DNA from 3 places in the Marinobacter sp. LM1 genome. Region 1 is predicted to be linked to each of the others. Evidence: predicted binding sites of a transcription regulator. Region 1 holds the regulator's gene; each other region holds the start of a gene.

Region 1 (2,200 bases):
GCAGACGCTGCCACTCATCCCGCAGGGCAACCGCTTCATCCCGCATGGCGTGAGCCACCGGCATGCTTTCCTCAACCAGATCCATGGTGCGGTTCGCCGCCTGGCTGGTCATCTGAACCACATAGGCCAGACGGTCAGAAGCGTCGCTCATCTTCGACAGGACTTCTTTCTGCTCGGCATTACGCGGGTCTATCTGGAAGTTCCGGATTGCCTCATGGAGGCTGCGGGTCAGTCGCCCCACTTCCCGATACAGACTCTGATCGCGAACCTCGCTCAGTTCATTGATCAGGGTCATCGCCTTGGCATAATTCCCGGCGTTTACATTCTCGGCCAGGTCGGAGGCCTGCTTTTGAAGCTTCTCCGCCACCTCCGGATCAAGGCCCTGATGGTTCTGTTTGGTATCACTCATGGCGAGCCATCCGACCTCTGGTTACTGGATTCGTTCGAAGATTTTCTCGATCTTTTCCTTCAGCACGGCTGCCGTGAAAGGCTTGACCACATACCCGTTCACCCCGGCCTGAGCCGCAGCCACGATCTGGTCCCGCTTGGCCTCCGCCGTTACCATCAGAACCGGCAGGTTCTTCAGATTTTCATCAGCACGGACAGCCTTCAGAAGGTCAAAGCCCGACATGCCGGGCATGTTCCAGTCAGTCACCAGGAAGTCATACTTGCCGCTTCGGAGCATGGGCAACGCGGTGTTGCCATCGTCTGCTTCATCCGTATTGGTGAAGCCGAGATCTCGCAGCAGGTTTTTGATGATGCGTCGCATTGTGGAGAAGTCATCCACAATGAGAATTTTCATGTTCTTGTCCAATGGGACCTCCAGTCAGTAACACCCGGAATTCATTCAGCCTTTTGGAAGTCTAGCAGGCTGCTACCTTAAGCGCTTATTGTGTGGTGTTTGCGCACGTTGTAAAGCATCGTTTACCAAAAGCTACACAGCTTGCTGAAAGCGAAACACAGCACCTGGCCGATCAGTCGTTGTCACCATCCCGCCACTCGGCCAACCGGCTGCGAAGTCTCAACGCCGCCTGGCTGTGAATCTGGCTTACCCGGCTCTCACTGACCCCAAGCACCGCACCGATTTCCTTGAGGTTGAGCTCCTCCTGGTAATACAGGCTCAATACCAGTTTTTCACGCTCAGGCAACTGCTCAATGGCGTCTGCCAGACTGCGCTGGAAAGCGCCTGAAGCAATACCGTCCAGCGGATTATCACTCGCTTCTGCTTCTTCTATCGGCAGCTCGCCGGATTCATTGAGCTCATCAAGACTAAAAAGTCTACCGCTGTTCGCGTCGGCAAGTGAGGCATGATACTCGTCCAGACCAATGCCAAGCTCTTCAGCTACTTCGGCATCCTGGGCCTCGCGCCCGGTACGATCTTCCACTTGTTTGATAGCACTGGCGATTCGCCGGGCGTTGCGATGCACTGAGCGGGGCACCCAGTCGCCCTTGCGGATCTCATCCACCATGGCACCGCGGATGCGAATCCCTGCGTAGGTTTCAAAGGTGGCACCTTTGCCGGAAGAATAGCGCTGCGCGGCCTCCAGCAGGCCAATCATACCGGCCTGCATAAGGTCTTCCAGCTGCACTGATGGCGGCAGCCGGGCCATGAGATGAAGGGCGATTTTCTTGACCAGCGGCGCATGCTCTTCAATCAGGGCTGAAGGGCTCCTGGCGCCGGCCTGATGGTAAATTCCCAGATGTTTCGCCAATGTCATGTATCCGGTTTTCTTGTAGGACTGGATTCAGATCAGACTTCGACGAGCCGCTCCACGAAGAATTCGAGATGCCCCCTGGGAGAGGACGGCAAAGGCCAACTGTCCACTTTTTCGGCCAGAGCCCGGATAGCCAGCGAGGCTTTCGCCCTCGGATAGGCATCCAACACCGCTTTCTGCCTCTGAACGGCTTTCTTGACGGCCTCGTCGTAAGGCACGATACCTACATATTGTAGTGCCACATCCAGAAAACGCTCGGTGACCCGGGTCAGTTTTTCAAACAGATGGCGGCCTTCCTGCTCATTGCGGACCTGGTTTGCCAGGATACGGAAGCGGTTGGTGCCATAATCCCGGTTCATCAGCTTGATCAACGCGTACGCATCGGTAATGGAAGTAGGTTCGTCGCAGACCACCAGCAGAAGTTCCTGCGAGGCCCTGAGGAAGCTGACCACCGATTCAGAAATACCTGCGGCGGTATCCACAAT
Region 2 (2,200 bases), 720 kb from region 1:
TTGGCTGCATTGTGTCTATCACTGAGCCCAATCACTCTGTCTTCAGAGAGAACCAGTGCTGAAGCCATCCGTGACGCTGCCCAGACGTTCCTGGCAGAGTGGTCCAGAACCCTTGCTGCCGAGGGCTACACGAGCCGCTACGAAGTTGGCGCTATCGACAGCCGCATCGCCCTTGCTGCCTGCAACCAGGGGCTGAACGCCGAGTTTGCGGGCGATCCGCTACAGACCACCAGCCCGTCGGTCCTGGTTTCCTGCAGTGGTGAGCGCCCCTGGAGAATGTACGTTACCACCAGCGTCGAGGTTCACGGCCCTGCCCTGATAGCAGCCCGTCCTCTGGCGCGCGGCGAACGCCTGACGCCGGACCTGGTCACCCTAAATTCGGTGCAGATCAATGCCAGTCGTCGCGGCGTACTCACCCGCAAAGAGTCCGTTTCAGGCATGATGATGCGCCGCCCGGTGAACGCCGGCACGGTAATGACCCCGGATCTCCTTGAAGCTCCCAACGCGATTGAGCGGGGTGACCATGTTATTATCACCGCGCGCTCAGGCTCATTTTCGGTATCATCTCGCGGTAAGGCACTGGCGAGCGCGGGCGTTGGAGAACAGGTACTGGTGGAAAATCTCCGCTCGTCCCGGACAGTCAAAGCTCGTGCCGTTGGCCCAGGGCGGGTCGAAATTCCGATGTAAGGCGGCAAACAGCAAGAGCGGCAAATGTTTTCCGTTTTGTAACTAAAGTATGGCGCGGATTTGCCGTTAAGCAGATATAAACCCGAATACGCCACTTTCTTGTGGCCCCAGGCAAGCAGGTATTGATATGTCAGTTGACTTAAATGGAATTGGCCCCGGCCAGGTCAACACCACGCGCACGACGGCCGACAAAGCCTCAGGCAATCAAACGTCACAGGCGCCCACAGGCGAGCAAGCCAAGGCCCAGAGCCCCGCTGCCCGTGGCGAAAACGTGAACCTGAGCAATCAGGCGAAAAACCTGAAGCAACTTGAGCAGAAGCTGGGGGACTACCCCGAAATGGACGATGATCGCATCGAACAGATTCGTTCTGCTCTTGAGAACGGCACCTACAAGGTAGATGCCCAGAAACTGGCCCAGAAAATGCTTGAGATGGATAAAAGCATTTTCGGGTGAGTAAAGCATGACTGCACATGAACAGTTGAAAGCGATTCTTCAGGAAGATATCCGCCAGCTTGAGTTGCTGGCGGAAGTACTCCACCAGGAAAAATCCGTGCTCTCCTCTGCGGATATCCAACCCCTCCAGGAAATGACCAGCCGGAAAAACCAGATTCTTGAGGGCATACGCGAACGCGCCAAAAAGAAGATTCACCTGCTGGTGAATATGGGCTACAAGCCCAATGCCGGAGAGCCATCACGCTTCATTCGCTCCGCTGGTATGGATGAGCTGCACCAACTCTGGAAAGAAGCCGACACCCGTTTGCGCGAATGCCAGGCCGTGAATCAGAACAACGGCCGAATTCTTGGCCACCTGCAAAAGCGCCTGTCACGCCTTACCGACATCTTCCGAGGTGCTTCCGCCCAGCAGAAGCTCTATGGTGCCAAAGGCCAGCAGACCAACGTCTCAAGCACCAATATTCTGGCCAGCGCCTGATACACCCATCGCTCACAGACAACGAAATGCCCGGAGATCTTCCGGGCATTTTTCGTTTCAGGGCAAGGTTTTCAACGCGTATAGATGGTCATCTGGGAATCCGGGTGAAAGCGGATATCGCGAATGCTGACATTGCCCATGGGTGGAGTCTGGCCGCCCATCACGCGAATATTATCCATCCGGATTTCCTCGATACGCTCGGGAAATGCCAGCCTCAGGCCTCCGTCTTCCTGTAGCGAGTAGCGAGGCTCTGAGTCTCGGTAATGCACACCCGTAATTGTAAGGTCTGAATCCAGAAAACTGAGCACCGGCACGAATACATTTGCCGCCAGCCTGATCCCTTCCACCACGTCGACATCGGGAGATTCTCCTGAGAGATCGTCCCGGGCGCTGGCGGGCATGGAAGACACGGCCTCCAGGCGCTCCATCAGGCCAATACCGCTTTGTGCAGACACCCCTGACATTTCCTCTTCCGAGAGGGGTGTGAGTCCGCTCCGCTCGTAGAGTTCGCCCGCTCCGGCGCCTATCTGCGCTGCATTGGTGTTGCTGGACGCCAGTGACACCAGGGGCTGAAATGGCAA
Region 3 (2,200 bases), 1.2 Mb from region 1:
AGTGGTGCTCAGGTTGGCGATGGTAGATTCCAGTCGGTTTTGTACTGCACCCAAGTCTGCTCGGATACTGTTTATGGTTTCCAGCGCAGAATCCAGTACCCTCATGGCGCTGCTGGCACCTTCAAAGTCGCTGATATCTATGTCTGCGAGTTTCTCGTCGGTTGAGCCGAAAGTGTCCGTCGTGGCGAATATCCCGGTGGTACCTCCCACGGAAGAGGAGACTGCGAAGCTGGTAGCGGAATCAAATGTGATTTCCCCCGCAACGCGAGCACTATCTGTTCCACCACTTTGGAGAGTTTGCTGATCTTCGGATGAACCTGTCAGTGTGATTTCTGGCGGGGTGCCGCCACCGCCGTTACTTGAAAAGCCCTCTATGACAATATCTTTGCCGGTATCCTGAATGAGGGTCAGCTTGCCACCGTCAACTTCTGCTGTAATCCCTGTTTTGCCGCTGCTGGCGTTGATCTCACGAGCCAAGGGCTCAAGATTGTTAACATCGGAAATCTGAGCGGAAACCGTAGCCTCGGTTCCATCACCGGTAGACAGCTTCATTGTCACGGTACCACTCGCGGTTAAGCCATCCATCTCCACCGTAGTTCTTGCCGATGCTGTAACGCCGGTTGTTTCGGCTTTTTTATTGATTTCAGCAGCAATGGTCTCAGCCGTTGCGCCAGCGGAATTGATGTTGACTACCTGCTCATCCAGCGAACTTGAAATGGTAATATTTTGAGCTGCCAAGCCGTTGGTACCCGGTGCCGTCCCGCCTGATGCAGCGCTTATTGCCCCTGTGCCGGTAGATCCGCTGGCAGCCGCAATTGTTTCCAAGGTATTGTTGGCGAGGGTATTGATTCGCGTGCCGGTGATCGAGACTGAAATCGTTTGCCCTTCATTAGCGCCCGCCTGGAATTTCTGCGCCTGAAATGTCCCATCGAGAAGTTTCAGGCCGTTGAATTCGGTAGTTGTCGCGATGCGCTCCAGTTCTTGTTTGAGCTGGTTAACTTCCGCCTGAAGTGCTTTTCTATCAGAAGCTGAGTTGGTGGCGTTCGCCGCCTGTACGGCAAGCTCTCGCATTCGCTGAACAATGTTTCCGGATTCTCCCAGCGCACCCTCAGCAACCTGCGCCAGAGACACGCCATCATTGGAGTTCCGCACCGCTTGGTTCAAGCCTCGAACCTGAGAGGTAAAGCGCTCTGCTATCGCCAGGCCGGCAGCGTCATCTTTTGCCGAATTGATGCGCAAACCAGAGGACAAGCGCTGAAGCGTTGTATTTGCATCCTGCTGAGAGGCATTCAAATTGCGTTGAGCGTTCAGCGATGCGATGTTGGTGTTTATGATCTGAGGCATGTCTTTTCTCCCTGCTCAGAGGTGCCGAATTCCATAGCCTAGTGAGTTTGGCCAGAAACAAATATCGGCAATGTGCGTGTTATGTTTGATGATGCCTAATGTCAAGCCAAATTCGTGCCAGGTCTATTTTGAATGTTTTAAGCTATTGTTTTCTTTAATTTTTCGGATTCTTGCTTTTTAAGCTAAGAGTTGCTTCTGCCACATTTTTGGCGCGAAAAGAGGAAAAGGCTTGCCGCCCTGAGTATCCTGAAGGGTATGCTCGTTGATGTGCTCGGAGTGCAGATTTCTTGATTGTTTCGGATAAAAAGGTGGTAGTTTATTATAGAAATTTATTACCGAGAGAGGTTTGTATATTTTTATTGAAATATTTAATCTCAGTTTTAATTTACTTTTTTACTGCTAGTGTTGGGTTGAAATAAGAGGAAGTATTAATGACTATTTTATCGATAATAATACCAACGTTAAATCGACCTAAGCTGTTGTCTCGTGCTCTCGCATCTATAGTAAGACAAGATTTTAATAATAATGATGTTGTTGAAATTGTTGTCGTTGATGATGATTTTAATAACTCATCGTTTGAAATTGTAAGTTCATTTATTTTGAACAATAAAGAAAAATTTATAATTAATTATTTGCCGAAATCCATTAATGAATTATCGGGCGTTTCTTCTGCTCGAAACAGGGCGTTGAATTACTCTACCGGGGAATGGGTGCTTTTTCTAGACGATGATGATTTGCTTGCTGAATCTTCTATATCGAAGATGCTCAATGCAATATCTGATGATGCTTACGATATTGTCTTCGGGAATTATAAGGTTGTAGAGGAAGACTCAGGAGGTAATTTGAAGAGTGAACG

What was found. Region 1 encodes FliA, which starts transcription of late flagellar genes. Its sites were predicted from a motif close to CTAAAGTTTNNNNNNNNNNNGCCGNTAA; they were not measured.
Region 2: flgM (flagellar biosynthesis anti-sigma factor FlgM) is a predicted target of FliA. The motif match lies at 730-757, and genes of this name have one in related genera.
Region 3: OZ656_RS13495 (flagellin) is a predicted target of FliA. The motif match lies at 1,406-1,433, and genes of this name have one in related genera.

The regions. Positions count from the first base shown of each region.
Region 1 covers NZ_CP114373.1:1,690,009-1,692,208, reverse strand. The annotation lists gene OZ656_RS07925 (protein phosphatase CheZ) at 1-409, opposite strand, end outside; gene cheY (chemotaxis response regulator CheY) at 431-814, opposite strand; gene OZ656_RS07915 (RNA polymerase sigma factor FliA) at 975-1,718, opposite strand; gene OZ656_RS07910 (MinD/ParA family protein) at 1,751-2,200, opposite strand, start outside.
Region 2 covers NZ_CP114373.1:2,413,196-2,415,395, forward strand. The annotation lists gene flgA (flagellar basal body P-ring formation chaperone FlgA) at 1-687, shown strand, start outside; gene flgM (flagellar biosynthesis anti-sigma factor FlgM) at 815-1,141, shown strand; gene OZ656_RS11360 (flagella synthesis protein FlgN) at 1,149-1,619, shown strand; gene OZ656_RS11365 (hypothetical protein) at 1,691-2,200, opposite strand, start outside.
Region 3 covers NZ_CP114373.1:2,890,640-2,892,839, reverse strand. The annotation lists gene OZ656_RS13495 (flagellin) at 1-1,344, opposite strand, end outside; gene OZ656_RS13490 (FkbM family methyltransferase) at 1,776-2,200, shown strand, end outside.